Regions from separate parts of the Brevibacillus sp. HB1.2 genome, predicted to be linked through region 2. Evidence: predicted binding sites of a transcription regulator. Region 2 holds the regulator's gene; each other region holds the start of a gene.
The links. Region 2 encodes CtsR, which represses protease genes until heat stress. Its sites were predicted from a motif close to ATGGTCAATAAAGGTCAAACA; they were not measured.
Positions count from the first base shown of each region.

Region 1 (4,215 bases), on a different contig from region 2:
GCTACAATGGTTGTTCTACGCATGATTTATGCAGTGATACTGGACTAGGTAAAGGCAGCTTGTACAATACGTTTGGCAGCAAACAGGACCTTTATCTAGCAGTGGTGGAACACTATCACGAAACTGGAATTCGTGAACAGCGGGCATTATTGGAAAGTCCGGGTTCTGTGAAAGAACGATTGCAAAATTTTTTAGCTTGGGCATTGGTGGAAGACTTTGAATCTAGGAATCCAAAAGGATGTTTGCTGATCAATGCGGGATTGGAACGGGCAAAAGACGATCCCAAGATTGAAGAAATAGTCTCCAGACATGTTGAACTTTTGAAGCAAACCATGGAAAAAGTGATGGAGGAAGGCTTGCGAACGGGCGAAATCTCCAAAAAACGATCTGCTGTGGATTTGGCTAGCCTATTTTTAAGCAGTTACTACGGCTTCCGTGTGTTGAATACATCTACACAAAATCGGACATTGGCTGAACAAATCATGAACGGCACCATGGAATCTATCTTCGGCGCGTAATGCGCTCTTTTTTTGAGTTATTTTTGTACTGATTGTTACAATAATAAATAGAGGAGTGTTCCTTCATGCCGTCGATGATTTATTTGTTAGCGATAGCGATTTTTGCGATGACGACTTCTGAATTTATGGTGGCAGGTATGATGAACGAGCTTGCCGATGTTTTCGACGTGTCGATCCCATCCATCGGGTATTTTATTACGGCGTATGCAGGAGCAATGGTGATAGGTGGCCCGATCCTAACAGCAACTCTCTTGCACATTCGCCGAAAACAAGCGCTGCTTTCTTTGGTTGCCGTCTTCTTTATTGGCCAATCGCTGGGAGCCATGGCTTGGAATTACGAGTCGATGATGCTTGCACGTATCCTAACAGGTATTGCTTCATCCGCAGCGTTTGGTATCTCCGTCAGTATTTCAGCCAGCTTGGTTCCCCCTCATTCACGGGGAAAGGCAGCTTCGATTGTTTTGGCAGGCTTAATGATTGCTACTGTCATCGGCCTCCCTCTGACAACCGTGATTGCACAATATTTCGGCTGGAGAATGAGCTTTTGGGCAGTTGCAGTCGTCGTATTGCTATCTGGGATCTTGATTCAATGGTTGCTTCCTTCCTCCGCACAAAAAGACCAGCTGAACGGAAAGGATGAGCTTGCCAGTTTTCAAAATCCACACCTTTGGGCCGCGTATGTAACGAGTATGCTGATCATTGGCGGTACCTTCGCAGCGTTTAGTTATTTTACTCCGATTCTTACGGATGTAACGGCATTTTCGGATGCGAGTATCCCGTATTTGCTTGCCCTTTATGGCATCGCGACCGTGATCGGAAATATCGTGATTGGCAGACTTGCTGATCGTTTTACCATGCGCATCCTTGTAACGGGATTAAGCATACTCTTAGCGGCATTGGTTCTATTTGCCGTAGGCGCCGAAAATAAATGGATCGCTGTGCTATCCATTGTTCTGATTGGGTTGACGGGTGTCGCGATGAATCCGGCCATGATCGCACGAGTGATGAATACAGCAGGCAGTGGGACAATGGTAAACACTATGCATACTTCCTTTATTACATTGGGTGTTGCCATTGGTTCTTCCTTAGGCGGGATCGGGATCAGCAGTGGCTATGGGCTTGTTTCACCATTGTGGATAGGCGCTTGTTTAGCTGTTATTGGGTTACTTTCAATCGTTCCCTATCTGCAAAAGGGGAAAGTGTAAAAAACCAAACAATCCCTCTTGAAAGTCAAAAAAGGTCAAACTATAATAAAGTCAACGAAGGTCAGGAAAGGTCAAAGATCTTCTGAATTCCAAAACAACGCTTTTGGGGGGATTGAATATGCATTGTGAAATCTGCAAACAACGAGAAGCAACTGTGACTGTTCATATACGCGTACAAAATCAGCAACAAAAATACGATCTGTGCAAAGACTGCCAGACAAAGCTGACCAACAAAATGGGAGTGGGTATGGGCTTTAGTCCTTTCTCCTCCTTCTCTGGACTGGATGAGTTCCTGCAAGGCTTTGCCCAAGGCCCGATGAATCCGGGCAAATCTTCCAGCCAAACGCAACCACAAGCACCAGAGCGAGGTGGAGGCATCCTCGATGATCTGGGGCGTAATCTAAACGATGCGGCACGTGCCGGACTGATTGACCCTGTGATTGGACGCGAACAGGAAATTGAGCGTGTCATTGAGATTTTGAACCGACGCAATAAGAACAATCCGGTTCTGATCGGGGAGCCAGGCGTCGGGAAGACGGCGATTGCGGAAGGCCTCGCCCTGCGTATTACGGAAGGGCAAGTACCGACCAAGCTGAAAAACAAGCAGGTGTACATTTTAGATGTCGCCTCTCTGGTTGCAGGGACGGGAATTCGCGGACAGTTCGAGGAAAAAGTGAAGCAAGTGATTGCCGAGCTGCAAAAGCGCAAAAACGTCATCCTGTTTGTGGATGAAATTCATCTACTGGTGGGAGCAGGCTCTGCGGAAGGATCAATGGATGCAGGGAACATCCTGAAGCCTGCACTGGCTCGCGGTGAGTTGCAACTGATTGGGGCAACTACGTTAAAAGAGTATCGTGTGATTGAAAAAGACGCAGCTCTGGAGCGCCGCCTGCAGCCAGTCATGGTAAAGGAGCCAACCGTAGAACAAGCCATCGAGATTTTAAAAGGATTGCGTCCGAAATACGAAGCATTCCACCAAGTCGCTTACTCGGATGATGTCATCCGTGCCAGCGTGGAATACTCCCATCGTTACATTCAGGATCGATTCTTGCCTGACAAGGCGATTGATCTCATGGATGAAGTGGGCTCGCGTTTGAACCTGAGGTCCTCCGCGGTTGATACGGCAGAACTGCATGAGCGGCTGGCGCAAATCAATCAGGAGAAAAAGGAAGCGACGGAGCAAGAGGCATACGAACGAGCTGCCCGTCTGCGAGACGAGGAAGCAAGCATTTTAGAGAAGCTGGATCAGATTGAGGGCAAGGAACAACGCGTCCAGGTTGACGTCTCGGACATCCAAGCCTTGATCGAGCAAAAGACGGGGATTCCTGTTACAAAGCTGCAAAGTGATGAGCAGATGAAAATGAAAAACCTAGCGGCTCATTTGGAAGCAAAAGTCATTGGTCAATCCGAGGCGGTCACACAAGTCGCGAAGGCGATTCGACGCAGTCGTGCAGGTCTGAAACCGAAAAACAGACCGATTGCTTCCTTCCTGTTCGTCGGTCCAACTGGCGTAGGGAAAACAGAATTGTCCAAAGCATTGGCAGAGGAGCTGTTTGGTACCCGCGATTCCATGATCCGCCTCGATATGAGTGAGTACATGGAGAAGCACTCGGTATCCAAATTGATCGGTTCTCCTCCTGGCTACGTTGGTCATGAAGAAGCAGGTCAGTTGACAGAACGCGTTCGCCGCAACCCGTACAGCATTATTTTGCTGGATGAGATCGAAAAAGCACACCCGGACGTGATGCACATGTTCCTGCAAATTCTGGAGGATGGTCGTCTAACAGACAGTCAGGGCCGTACGGTGAATTTTAAGGAGACGGTCATCATTGCGACGAGCAATGCCGGCGTGAGCGAGCGTAAAATCTCTGTTGGCTTTGGAGTAAAAGCGCCCGAGCCTGCCACCGTGCTGGATTCTCTGGGGGCATACTTCAAGCCAGAGTTCCTAAACCGCTTCGACTCGATCATTTCCTTTGCCCATCTGGAAAAACAGGATTTGGTCAAAATCGTCGATCTGCTGCTGCAAGATGTTAGGGGCAATCTGTCTGAGCAAGGAATGGAGATCAGCGTGACAGATGCCGCAAAAGAAAAGCTGGCTGAGTTGGGCTACAACCCTTCCTTCGGGGCACGTCCATTGCGCCGCGTAATTCAGCAATATGTCGAGGATGGCATTGCGGATCTGGTGATGGAAGAAGACAATGTGACAGCGATGCTGATTGATGTAGAAGAGGAAGGCATTCGTGTCAAAAAAGCATAACAGGCGTAAAAAAAGAAACCCCAATGTGTGAATTGGGGTTTCTTTGCTATTTATTCAGGACTTTCTCATTGATGCCATTGCTGACGCCAGCGTTTTCCATTTTCAGCTGGCGGCGCTTGGTGACAATTTTCTTCACCCATAATCCGCCCAAGATGAGCGGCACCATGATGAGGAATATATAGAGAGAAACGTTATGGACCATATTTTCCGCCATTTTACCGTAAAAATAAAACAA
Region 1 is NZ_JABMIU010000006.1:210,630-214,844, forward strand. It holds gene HPY28_RS16880 (TetR/AcrR family transcriptional regulator) at 1-518, shown strand, start outside; gene HPY28_RS16885 (MFS transporter) at 584-1,723, shown strand; gene HPY28_RS16890 (ATP-dependent Clp protease ATP-binding subunit) at 1,842-3,980, shown strand; gene HPY28_RS16895 (YqaA family protein) at 4,027-4,215, opposite strand, start outside.
Region 1: HPY28_RS16890 (ATP-dependent Clp protease ATP-binding subunit) is a predicted target of CtsR. The motif match lies at 1,781-1,801, and genes of this name have one in related genera.

Region 2 (4,215 bases):
AGGAGCTGGAGCACCTGTTGACGTGCCTTGTTCAGGCTAACGCCCAAATTGTTCATGATTCTCGCAGCAATGCCCTCTCCTTCACGGATCAAGCCAAGCAAAATATGTTCAGTCCCCACATAGGTATGACCCAGTTTGCGGGCTTCGTCCATTGACAGTTCAATAACCTTTTTGGCGCGAGGTGTATAGTTTGGTGTGTAATTACTACCGGACTGCTCTGTTCCTCGCCCGATTAACGACTCCACTTCACTCTGGATTTTATCGAGGCCAAGCCCAAGTGATTGCAATGCCTTCGCCGCAATCCCTTCGCCTTCTCGAATGAGTCCCAGCAGCACATGCTCTGTCCCAATATCTTTGTGTCCGAGACGAACCGCCTCTTCCAGGGCAAGCGCCAGTACTTTTTGTGCTCGTTCTGTAAAACGTCCAAACATCATATCGTACACCTCCGTATAACCGTGTTTTTTCTCTATATGGTTAACAATTGCGTGATACCATTACGATTACTCTTGTGATTCTACTACGCGCAGACGTTCGCGAATCAGCCGTGCCCTTCTTTCGTCGCGTTGGTCCGGAGTGAGCTTTTGTCCAGCGTGGTGTTGTAAAAACCCCGGCTGTGTCGTGACCAACAGTTCGTTTAGGACGAGCGGAGATACATTTGGAATAATACCTAGATCAATCCCCAAACGTACATCGGACAGGCGCTGAGCCGCCTCCTTGGACTCTACTGTGCGAGCGTACATCAGGATGCCATACGACCGAAAAATCCGATCCTCTAAAGAAACCCGGGTATGCTCCAGCAAATAAGTACGTGCGACACGCTCTTGCTCAATAATCTGTCTGGCTACACCGTAGAGATTGGAAAGGATATCTGACTCAGACATCCCCAGTGTGACCTGATTGGATAACTGAAAAAGATTCCCTAGAGCTTCGCTGCCCTCTCCGTAAATTCCTCTAACAACTAGACCAACTTGATTAATTGCCTGTAAAATTCTGCTGATCTGCTGCGTCATCACCAGAGCCGGCAAGTGCAGCATTACAGATGCACGAATACCCGTACCCACATTGGTTGGGCAGCTTGTCAGATATCCTCGTGTTTCGTCGAAAGCGTAGTTCAAGTTTTTCTCAAAAATGTCGTCTATCTTCGTACCTAATTCCCATGCCTCGTTCAAACGAAACCCGGGTAATAGTACCTGTATTCGAATGTGGTCTTCTTCATTAACCATAATGCTGACAGACTCATCTTCACGAAGTAATACAGCACCTTTGCGAGATTCCTCTGCCAGATGAGGGCTAATCAGATGCTTTTCTACGAGTACCCTTTTTTCTAATGGGTTAATTTGATCCATCTGGATGACCTGAAGCTGATGCCTTTTGCGCATTGCCTCCGAATCGCTTACTTCCGTTACCTTTCTGACGACTTCCTCGCCCTGCGAGTCCGTTGCCAATAACGGAAAGGGGTGCTGGCGCAGGTTACGGGCGATACGCAGCCGTGTACTAATGACAATGTCGGAATCAGGACCTTCTCCTTTCATCCAATTGCTCCACGGGTTTTGCATAAACTGCTTTTGGGACATAACCAGCTAACCTCCCTTGCTACGATTGGGCCATTTTTTGTTCCAATGCTCGAATTCGATCACGCATTTCTGCTGCCTTCTCGAACTCTTCACTGGCGACATGACTTTGCAGTGCTTGCTTTAGTTGTTCCAGCTCTTTACGGATCTTCAATTTGCCACCGGTACGCTCTGGTACTTTTCCACTATGCTGTGTGTTTCCGTGAATCCGGCGGAAAAGGGGGTCCAGTCGGTCACCCAAAAAGGTGTAGCAATCACTACAGCCAAATCGTCCACTTTTACTAAATTGAGAATATGTGAGTCCACATGTTTCGCATTGAAGCGGCTTATTCGTTGCCGTTTCGCGTCCATTCTTTTGCATGGGATCAAATTTTAAAAGTCCTGACAGGAGATTGTTGATGCTGAAGTTGTGAAAGCCGGTAAAGACGTCCCCTTTTTCATGAGCACACTGCTCGCAAATATGGTATTCGGTTTTTTCGCCATTGACGATTTTCGTCAAATGAAGTGTCGCCGGTCGTTTTCCGCATTCCTCACAGTTCATAACATCATACCTCCTTTTACTTCAACAAGATTGCTGCGATCATCTGCTTTAAAATATTTGCCCGCAAACGATCCCGCAATTCAGCTTCTAGCGTCAATACATTTCGCGAGGTAGCGATTTTCATCAAGGTGGCTTCTCTGATGTTGACTAATCCTTCTTCCATTAGTCTTTCTACGATCGCATTTCCCACGCTCTGACTGATGCTCTCACCAATCAGTTCTTCTGTTAGCAATTCCTGCAAACGTGCTTTGCTGACAATCTGCACCTTGCGTATGCGAATATACCCGCCGCCCCCGCGCTTACTCTCTACAATGTATCCTTTTTGAACGGTAAAACGCGTATTGATGACGTAATTGATCTGAGACGGCACACATTGAAAATGGTCGGCAAGCTCACTACGCTGAATCTCGATCGATCCATTGGGACTGTTTGTAATGATGCTTTTCAAGTGATGTTCAATGATGTCCGAGATGTTACGCAAGTCATCGCCTCCTATTCCTCTGTGTATGTTCTTATGAGGTTACCTATTGACTTTGACTATCTTTGACGTTAATTATAATGGGTTTAGTGCGTGCCCGCAAGTGTCCCTTACACATTCTAGTGTGGGCAAAAGAAGGTCGCTTGAAACTTGGACATGATCAACAAAAAAACCACTCCCTGAGGAATGGTTTATGTTTGTTCTTGTGTATTGGTGTCGATTGCTGGCAAATGATTCAGTAGCTGAGTGAAGCTGGTGATGATGACATCTGCCCCATCAAGCTCCCCTGGTTTGGCGAAACCGAAGTCGCATCCAATGGTAAATAAACCGTTTGTCTTGCCTGCTTCCACGTCGGAGTGACGATCTCCTACCATGATGGCCTGCCCGATTTTGTAATCAGACAACAATTTTGCAACCAGGTCATTTTTGGAATGCGTACGGAATCGGCCGGCTGAGTACAGATCGGTCATCAGCGGCTTTAACTCGTATTCCTGACAAATGGCATCGATGTACTCTTCTTGCCCATTGCTTGCTACAAACAAAGCAAATCCTTTCTCACGCAGTGTTTCCAAGGTTGATTTTACATCCGGATATAGCTCGGTCACTCTTTCTTTGAGTAACTGGATTTCATTATCTAGCAAGAAAGCATCTGCTGAGCGAATGGCTTCCTCACTCGCGCTCGGCAGCAATTTGTCCCAGATCTGCTCGATCGTCATTCCCAGTACATTGATCAGTTCACGCTCGTCAGGCGTTTCCCCTTGCCATAGCCCTTGTTGACGAAGCTGGTCAAACGTTCGAATAAATGCGGGGGTCGACAGCTTTTCTGTTTGCAGTAACGTGCCATCCATATCAAATAATATGGCGAATGGTACAGTCATGGGTTCCTCCATTTTGTCTGGCTAGGCAGCTATTCTACTTCTCTTGACAACATATTCATATCATCCATGATAAACTCGGTAATTCGTTGTGCAGCATCTGGCTTTGAGATTTTCTGTCCCATTCTACGCATATAGTCCACCTTGGACGGGCTATGCAATAGTTCATCGATAAAGTAAATCAATTGCTCCGAGAGATTGGCATGTACCGCACATCCATTATTGAGCAAAAAGTGGCTGTTCCTCTCTTCTTGTCCAGGCAGAGGGTTGTAAATAATCATGGGTACCCGTTTACTCATTACTTCAGCTGATGTAAGTCCGCCTGATTTGGTGACAATTAAATCAGCCGTCTCCAAGTATTCATGGAAGTTATTGATGAATTTTAGTGGAACGACTTCATGGCGATACGTACGATTTATCACTTTATTGTACAGCTTGTCGTTTGTCCCTGTTAACACAAAAGTTTTCAGAGGAATGTTAATCTCTTCTAGACCATCTAATACCTTTTCCATCGAGCCGAGACCCAATCCGCCCCCTGAAAGAATAATGCTCTTTTGTCCAGGAGCGAGGCCCAGCTTTTGCCGAATCAAATCAGGGTCCAATGGTAAACTGAATTTTTTCATGATGGGAATGCCCATCGGAATGAATTTTTGATGGTCCTGACGATAAACGTCTAACAGGTAATACAGTTGTTCATGGCCGATGAAGTAATAATTGATATGGTGATTAATCCACGAAGGATGGATGGTA
Region 2 is NZ_JABMIU010000021.1:642-4,856, reverse strand. It holds gene HPY28_RS27590 (ATP-dependent Clp protease ATP-binding subunit) at 1-434, opposite strand, end outside; gene mcsB (protein-arginine kinase McsB) at 501-1,574, opposite strand; gene mcsA (protein-arginine kinase activator protein McsA) at 1,594-2,112, opposite strand; gene HPY28_RS27575 (CtsR family transcriptional regulator) at 2,129-2,593, opposite strand; gene HPY28_RS27570 (HAD hydrolase-like protein) at 2,782-3,468, opposite strand; gene HPY28_RS27565 (UDP-N-acetylglucosamine--LPS N-acetylglucosamine transferase) at 3,498-4,215, opposite strand, start outside.

Region 3 (4,215 bases), on a different contig from region 2:
ATCCTGCAAACGCACGGGCATCTTTTCGGAGTGAAAGGCTCTCTTCTGCGCCTTCATTACCGTGCAGAAGAGGTAGGAGCAAATGTAGTTGTATTCGGTCACTCTCATGTACCTGTCTGTGGCGTCGAGAGAGACATCTTGTTTCTGAATCCGGGCAGCTTGCAAATGCCGCGAGGTTTTCACGTACCGACATATGCTCTTTTAGAAGAGACAGGAACGACTCCGACAGAAGTTTACATATCCGTGGCGTTTTATGATCATTTAGGCAACCCGGTTCCACAATTGGGAGGGAACTATTCTGTTCGTCGACCAATGAGGTCTTCTTGAAAACTAAAAGATTTGTGCTATACTAGAATGGTTATAATGGCTAGAATATTATCATCCGAGCCTGCGAAGATACCATGGCGCGGCTGGCGATGTTCTGTTGATTCGATTTAGGAGGGGAAGTTTACGTGGCAGCAAATTGGGAAAAGGTAGAGAATAACCAGGGAGTCCTGACGATTGAAGTAGATGCTACGCAAGTAGACGCAGCATTGGATCAAGCGTTTAAAAAAGTGGTTCAAAAAGTTCAAGTTCCAGGATTCCGTAAAGGAAAAGTACCACGCAAAATGTTCGAATCCCGTTTTGGTGTAGAATCTTTGTACCAAGACGCTCTTGACATTCTGCTTCCAACTGCATACGGACAAGCTGTTCGTGAAGCTGGTATCGAGCCAGTAGATCGTCCAGAAGTAGACGTAACGCAAATGGAACAAGGGAAAAACCTGATCTTCAAAGCGACTGTAACTGTGAAGCCTGAAGTGAAGCTGGGCGACTACAAAGGTCTGTCCATCGAAGATAAAGACTTCTCTGTAACTGAAGAGAGCGTTGACGCTGAACTGAAGCGTATGCAAGAGCGTCATGCTGAGCTCGTTGCAGTAGAAGAAGGCGCAGCACAAACAGGCGATATCGCTGTAATCGATTTCGAAGGCTTCCAAGACGGAGTAGCTTTTGAAGGCGGTAAAGCGGAAGATTACTCTCTGGAACTGGGTTCCGGTACTTTCATCGCAGGGTTCGAAGAGCAACTGGCTGGCTTGAACATCGGCGAAGAAAAAGAAATTACCGTAACTTTCCCTGAAGAGTACCACTCTCCTAACCTCGCTGGTAAAGAAGCGGTATTCCAAGTAAAGCTGAACAGCCTGAAGCGCAAAAACCTGCCTGCTTTGGATGATGAGTTTGCCAAAGACGTGAGCGAGTTCGACACGCTGGAAGAGCTGAAAGCAGACACCAAGAAAAAACTCGAAGAAAAAACAGCGCAAGAAAAAGATCAATATGTTCGTGAGCAACTCGTTCTGAAAGCAGCTGAAAGCGCTGAGATCGATTTGCCAGCAGTAATGGTTGAGCATGAATTGGATCAAATGGTAAATGAATTTGGTCAACGTCTGCAATACCAAGGCATGACGCTGGAACTGTACTACCAGTTCTCCGGCATGGATGAGAGCCAACTGCGTGATCAATTGCGTGCAGACGCAACATCCCGCGTTCGCACTTCCTTGACTTTGGAAGCAATCGGCAAAGCAGAAAACATCGAAGCAACAGAAGAAGATGTAACTGCAGAACTCGAGAAACTGGCTGGCGTATACGGCCGCCCAGCAGACGAGCTGCGCAAAATCTTCTCCGCACAAGATGGCATGGCTGCTCTGTACCGCGATGTGCAAACTCGCAAAACAGTAGATTTGCTGGTTGCAGAAAGCAAAGTAACAGCATAAGCTTAGAAGAACGCATGATTGGTCAGTGGGCAGGCTAACCCTGAGCGCTGGCTGTCAAGACCACAAGGCACGAGTGTATCGTGCCTTGTTTTTCCACCATTGACTTTTTTCGGCAAAGGAGGAAAATACATAATGTTAATCCCTATGGTCATCGAGCAAACAAGCAGGGGCGAGCGCTCCTATGATATTTACTCGCGCCTCCTGAAAGACCGGATTATTCTCTTGGGCACCGAGATTGATGATGAAATCGCCAATCTTGTTGTTGCTCAGCTGCTTTTCTTGCAGGCAGAAGATCCGGACAAAGACATATCGCTATACATAAACTCTCCAGGTGGTTCTGTTACAGCAGGAATGGCCATCTATGACACCATGCAGTACATCAAACCGGATGTGTCCACGATTTGTGTGGGCATGGCTGCCAGCATGGGTGCTTTCCTGTTGGCTGCTGGTGCAAAAGGCAAGCGCTTCGCTCTGCCAAATGCCGAAGTAATGATTCACCAACCGCTCGGTGGTGTGCGTGGGCAAGCAGAAGACATCCGCATTCATGCGGAATGGATTATGAAAACGAAGCGCCAGCTAAATGAGATTTTGTCTGAGCGGACAGGTCAGCCTTATGAACGCGTAGAGCAAGATACAGATCGCGATAATTTCATGAGCGCAGAAGAAGCAAAGGCCTACGGATTGATTGACTCTATTATCGAACGCAAAAACTGACCCGTTGTGAGGTGAAGCGCATGTTTAAGTTTAACGACGACAAAGGCCAACTGAAGTGTTCCTTCTGCGGCAAGTCCCAGGAACAGGTGCGCAAGCTGGTAGCTGGTCCTGGTGTTTACATTTGTGACGAATGTATCGAACTGTGCAATGAAATTGTACAGGAAGAACTGGGTACTGAAGAAGAAATCGATATGAAAGAAATTCCAAAGCCAGTGGAAATTCGCAAAATCTTGGACGACTATGTGATCGGTCAAGATATGGCGAAGAAGTCCTTGTCTGTAGCGGTGTACAACCACTACAAACGGATTAATTCCGGGGCGAAGATCGAGGATGTGGAACTGCAAAAATCCAACATCATGCTGATCGGTCCGACTGGTAGCGGAAAAACGTTGCTCGCGCAAACATTGGCGCGCATTCTGAATGTACCTTTCGCGATTGCGGACGCAACTTCTCTGACAGAGGCAGGCTATGTGGGTGAAGATGTTGAAAACATCTTGCTCAAGCTCATCCAGGCTGCTGATTATGATGTTGAGAAGGCTGAAAAAGGAATCATTTACATCGACGAGATTGATAAGGTAGCCCGCAAATCGGAAAACCCATCCATCACGCGTGATGTATCTGGTGAAGGCGTTCAACAAGCGCTTTTGAAAATTTTGGAGGGGACCGTTGCGAGTGTGCCACCACAAGGCGGACGTAAGCATCCTCACCAAGAGTTCATCCAAATCGACACGTCGAACATTTTGTTCATCTGCGGCGGTGCATTTGATGGCGTCGAGCAGATTATCAAGCGTCGTTTGGGTAAAAAAGTCATCGGTTTCGGTGCAGACTTCGGCGATGGCGTAAAAGGCGATCTGAAAGCCGGAGAATACCTGAAATACATTTTGCCGGAAGACCTGCTGAAATTTGGTCTGATTCCGGAGTTCGTCGGTCGTTTGCCAGTGCTGGCTACCTTGGAGCCACTGGATGAGGAGACGCTCGTGCGTATCCTGACAGAGCCGAAAAACTCTTTGGTGAAACAGTACCAAAAACTGCTGAGTCTCGACGGTGTTGAGCTGGAGTTCGATAACGGTGCGCTCATGCAAATCGCGAAAGAAGCGATTAAGCGCAACACTGGTGCGCGCGGCCTGCGTGCGATTATCGAACAAATCATGCTCGATATGATGTATGAGCTTCCTTCCAGAGAAGACGTCAACAAGTGCGTGATTACCGAAGAAACGGTTCGCGACAAAGTGAAGCCGCAATTGTTGACCAAAGAAGGCCAGGAATTGCACGAAGAAACAGCATAAGTATTGTCTACACAAACCATCTCGTTATAGGCGAGGTGGTTTTTTTGTTGTTGGTTTATGTCTACGCTTGCGGGGCAATACTACTTGATATCGTTCAAGAGAAGCTTTACATATGCACAAAACGGTCAGGAACGTGTTCCCCTCTCTTCGGGGGACAAAAGTTGACCGCAAGCGAAGACGCATGGGAGGGACTGCATATGGACTATACGACATTGGTCATTGCTGTCATTGAAGTGGTTGTTGGTATCGTGATCGGCACCTACTTTTGGAACTTGCTGCGAGCGCAGAGAAACACGAAAACCTCAACCGAAAAGGAATCGCGTAAGGATCTTGATTCTATTCGTAAAATGAGAATGGTTGCATTGACTGAGCCTCTGTCAGAGAGAACAAGACCAGCGACTTTGGAAGAAATTGTAGGACAAGAAGATGGGCTTCGTGCGTTGCGTGCCGCTTTGTGTGGTCCCAACCCA
Region 3 is NZ_JABMIU010000003.1:415,528-419,742, forward strand. It holds gene HPY28_RS10030 (metallophosphoesterase family protein) at 1-327, shown strand, start outside; gene tig (trigger factor) at 453-1,745, shown strand; gene clpP (ATP-dependent Clp endopeptidase proteolytic subunit ClpP) at 1,878-2,459, shown strand; gene clpX (ATP-dependent protease ATP-binding subunit ClpX) at 2,480-3,745, shown strand; gene lonB (ATP-dependent protease LonB) at 3,943-4,215, shown strand, end outside.
Region 3: clpP (ATP-dependent Clp endopeptidase proteolytic subunit ClpP) is a predicted target of CtsR. The motif match lies at 1,832-1,852, and genes of this name have one in related genera.

Region 4 (4,215 bases), on a different contig from region 2:
TTCCTATCAGGATTTTTGCGAAGCATTGACCAAGATCGCCAATCGGTATAAACTAAATGCCAAGTGCATCGAGCGGAAAAAAGGGTATGTTCTCTATATTAAAGAAGGCGAAAAGATTACAGAGTTTTTGAGCTTGATTGGGGCTCATCAGGCGCTTCTGTATTTCGAGGACGTCCGAATCGTAAAGGACATGCGGAACTCAGTAAACCGATTACACAATTGTGAGATCGCCAACATAAACAAAACGGTGAATGCAGCCACCAGACAAATGGAAAATATTCAGCTCATCGATCAAGAGATGGGATTGGAGAATTTGCCAAAACGTCTGCGCGAGGTCGCGGAGCTACGATTGGCTCATCCTGATATCAATTTGAAAGAATTGGGCGAGATGGTGCCAAGCGGAGTAGTGAGCAAATCGGGCATTAACCACCGCTTGCGGAAAATTAACGAAATCGCTGACAAAATACGAGAAAAACAAAATATTTCGATGTAGATGCATGTTATACTAAAGGATAATAGTCTACAAGTAAGGAGGTCCATTCATGGTTCAACAGCAGGTCGTGGTTCAGTTAAAGACCGGTTTGCAAGCTCGTCCAGCAGCCTTTTTCGTACAGGAGGCTAACCGTTTTGCATCGGAAGTATTCGTAGAAAAAGGCAACAAGAAGGTTAATGCGAAAAGCATCATGGGTATCATGAGCCTCGCAATCAGCTCTGGAACAGAAATTACCATTTTGGCAGAAGGGCCGGATGCCTCCCAGGCAGTTACTAGCCTTACGAATCTGGTAAGCAAGGAAGAATAGAGTCACGAGAGACACTTTTCCCTTAAGGGAGGTGTCTTTTTTTGTTGGTCATCTTGATGAATATGTATCAATTCACTTCGGGCAGGGCATTTCTAACCATGTATATTGCATGAAGGAGGAATCAGACATGAGTAACCGTGATTCGTGCCACGAAGGCCGCGATTGCTTTGACATGGACATTGACCGGATGATTAACGAAGGACTAGGGGGAGGGATCGTTTCCGACCAGAACGGCCTGATTGAAGAAACCAGTGTTGACACAATGACAGGGGCGTCGTCAGCCAAGCAAGCCCTTGAAGATGAGCAATAGGGAGCCGCTTATGAATGTAACGAGAGCACAAGCCATTATGAGCTCCGACGACCATATCAAGGTAGAGTACGAAGGACAAGCCGTTTGGATCGATGCTGTAGACGAAAAAACGTCAACAGCACGTGTGCATGAGGAAAAAAATCCAGGACATAGCCGGACGGTGTATGTCAGTCAGTTAATGGAAGTGTCACAATGATCCATTGAAAAAGCCGGGCAAATCAAGGGAAGCCTCTTGGGGTTTGCTCGGCATACAAAAAAACACTCGGCCAGTAGTCCAGGCACGAGTGCTTTTTTTACTACGTATCTCTTATTTTTTGGAAGACGGTTCGGAAGTGATTACTTTGTCAATCAATCCGTACTCTACTGCTTCAGCGGCAGAGAGGAAGTTGTCACGATCGGTATCCTTTTGGATGCGCTCCAAAGGCTGTCCAGTGCGTTCAGCCAGGATAGTGTTCAGATGATCACGCATCTTCAAAATACGTTTTGCGGCGATCTCAATGTCGCTCGCTTGTCCTTGGGCACCACCCAATGGTTGGTGAATCATGACTTCACTGTTTGGCAGAGCAAAGCGTTTGCCTTTTGCCCCAGCAGCCAGCAGGAATGCTCCCATCGAAGCAGCCATTCCGATACAAATGGTGGATACATCTGGCTTGATGAAGTGCATAGTATCGTAAATTGCCATACCAGCAGTAATAGAACCGCCTGGGCTGTTTATGTACAAGTGAATGTCTTTCTCCGGATCTTCCGCCTGAAGGAACAACAACTGTGCCACAACGATATTGGCTACGGTGTCGTTGATTGGGGTTCCCAGAAAGATGATGCGGTCTTTGAGCAGGCGGGAATAAATGTCGTAAGCACGTTCCCCGCGGTTCGTCTGTTCAATGACGGTTGGAATTAAATTCATATGCATCTAGTCTTCCTCCTCTCTTTGTAACAATATCATACACAAAAGGTCAATGAAGGTCAAACACATAAGTGCGCGCCCTCACTACCATGTTTGCCAAATTCCCTTTGTCTAAACCTACTCCAAAAAGAAAACATTCATTCCTTAGAATTCTCATCGGCCTCGGTCAAATCGACGGCGAGTTTCAGCGTGGCCTTCATCTTTTTTCCCTTGATGATCGTATACTCATCGACTTGTTTGGCTTGCAGCTGATTGATGGCTTCCGCCAGCTCCTGTTGATCTTTGTATGGTTCAATGGTCAATAAGCATTCCTCGTCACTGGCCTCTTGATAAATGAGAAAAAAACGTTCCCCTGCCATGGCAAGCCTCACTTTCGAAAGTTATCCACAATGTTATACACAGGTTGTGCACAAAAACATTTGTTCGTGGGATATTTATTTTTTCAACGTACTTTCCAGAGCACATGAAAACGTTCCGCTAAAACGCGTTTGCTCATGAACAGGCGTCGCTAAAGGTTTTCTTATAGTCTGGTCATGATTGGCGAGAGAGTTGCATAGGAGATATATGGAAAGAGTAGAGGGGTGTATACTTCGCAAGCTCTCGACCTAGATCACGATGCAAAACGCGCACTTACAAGCTGATTATTCCAATTTGTTCCTGAAATGAATGAGATGCTTTTCATCAAGATAGCTATTTTTATGCGGAGAAGTGGCTATTTCCTTGATGCAATACGTCATACACCTCTATTAGCAGACAGCGATAGAGGTCTTTTGATTGATTCTTCTTTTAATCATTTCTATTGCAAATTTTCTAAAATATCCTACAATAAGATTGTGATTCATAGTTTGCTCATAAATAAAGAGGGGGATGTTTTTGCTATGAAAAAACAGAAATCATTGTCGATACTGGCTGCAACATTTGCTCTGAGCACATTGCTCGCGGGCTGCGGTGGAGGTACGGGGACTGGTGGACAAAGCGCGACACCACAGCCGAGCAACAATAGCGGAGGAAGCACGGGCGGTGCAAGCGGATCTACTGAGAAGCTCGTGATTGCTGTAGTTGGTCCGATGTCAGGTCAGTACTCCGACTACGGAAGCACAGCAAAAGCTGGTGCTGAATATGCGTTGAAAGAAAAAAAGGAGGCATTCAAAGCACTTGGCTTTGATGTTGAATTGTCCGCGCAAGACGACCAAGCTGACCCGAAACAAGGGGTAGCAGTCGCACAAATGTTGATTTCAAATCCTGAAGTAGTCGGAGTAGTTGGCCATGCTACAACAGGTGCTTCGATTACAGCAGCAGCGCAATATGAACAAGAAAAGCTCGTAATGGTATCTCCTTCTGCTACGGGATCCGATTTGACTGAGCAAGGCAAGAAGATCGTACACCGCATTTGTGCGCGTGATGATCAACAAGGCTCTAAGGCTGCTATTTTTGCCAAAAATCAATTGAATGTAAAAACGGCTTTCGTTATGCATGACAAGGCTGCTTATGGACAAGGTCTTGCAGAAGAAGTGAAAAAACAGTTTGAAAAAGACGGCGTACAAGTTCTCGGCTATGAAGGGGTAACGGCAGGCGAGAAGGATTATAGTGCAATCATCACCCAAATCCTTGCGAAAAATCCAGAGATGATCTACTTCGGTGGATACTACTCTGATGCAGGGATCATCGTGAAGCAAGCACGTGAAAAAGGCTTCAAGGGTGTCTTCATGGGTGGCGATGGCTACGACTCCGCTGACATGGTGAAAATTGCTGGTGCGGAAAATGCGAATAACGTAGTCTTTACTTCTACTGTTGGTGATATTGGTGCTACCGAAGACGGCAAGAAATGGATCACAGATTTCGAGAGCGCGACTGGCAACAAAGTAGGGATCTTCACTTCGTTTGGTTATGACTCCATGGGGGTTATGCTGAACGGTCTGGAAGAAGCGATCAAAGCAAATGGCGGCAAAAAGCCAACTCGTGAACAAGTGCTGGAAGCTGTTCACAAAACCAAAGATTACAAAGGCAAATTCGTCAACGTAACATTCAATGAAAAAGGCGACAACGACTTTGCTTCCGTATATGTGTACAAGTATGAGGATGGAAAGAAAGTATTTATGGGTGAAGCGAAGTAATTCTTCATTATGAATCAGCCGTTTGGGACATACTACGTTTGGCATGAATACCAGAATGAAAAGGAAGGGATTCTGATGTCAAACAAT
Region 4 is NZ_JABMIU010000008.1:250,360-254,574, reverse strand. It holds gene whiA (DNA-binding protein WhiA) at 1-493, shown strand, start outside; gene HPY28_RS19470 (HPr family phosphocarrier protein) at 543-800, shown strand; gene HPY28_RS19465 (hypothetical protein) at 928-1,110, shown strand; gene HPY28_RS19460 (H-type small acid-soluble spore protein) at 1,121-1,306, shown strand; gene clpP (ATP-dependent Clp endopeptidase proteolytic subunit ClpP) at 1,418-2,020, opposite strand; gene HPY28_RS19450 (hypothetical protein) at 2,152-2,373, opposite strand; gene HPY28_RS19445 (branched-chain amino acid ABC transporter substrate-binding protein) at 2,893-4,128, shown strand.
Region 4: clpP (ATP-dependent Clp endopeptidase proteolytic subunit ClpP) is a predicted target of CtsR. The motif match lies at 2,060-2,080, and genes of this name have one in related genera.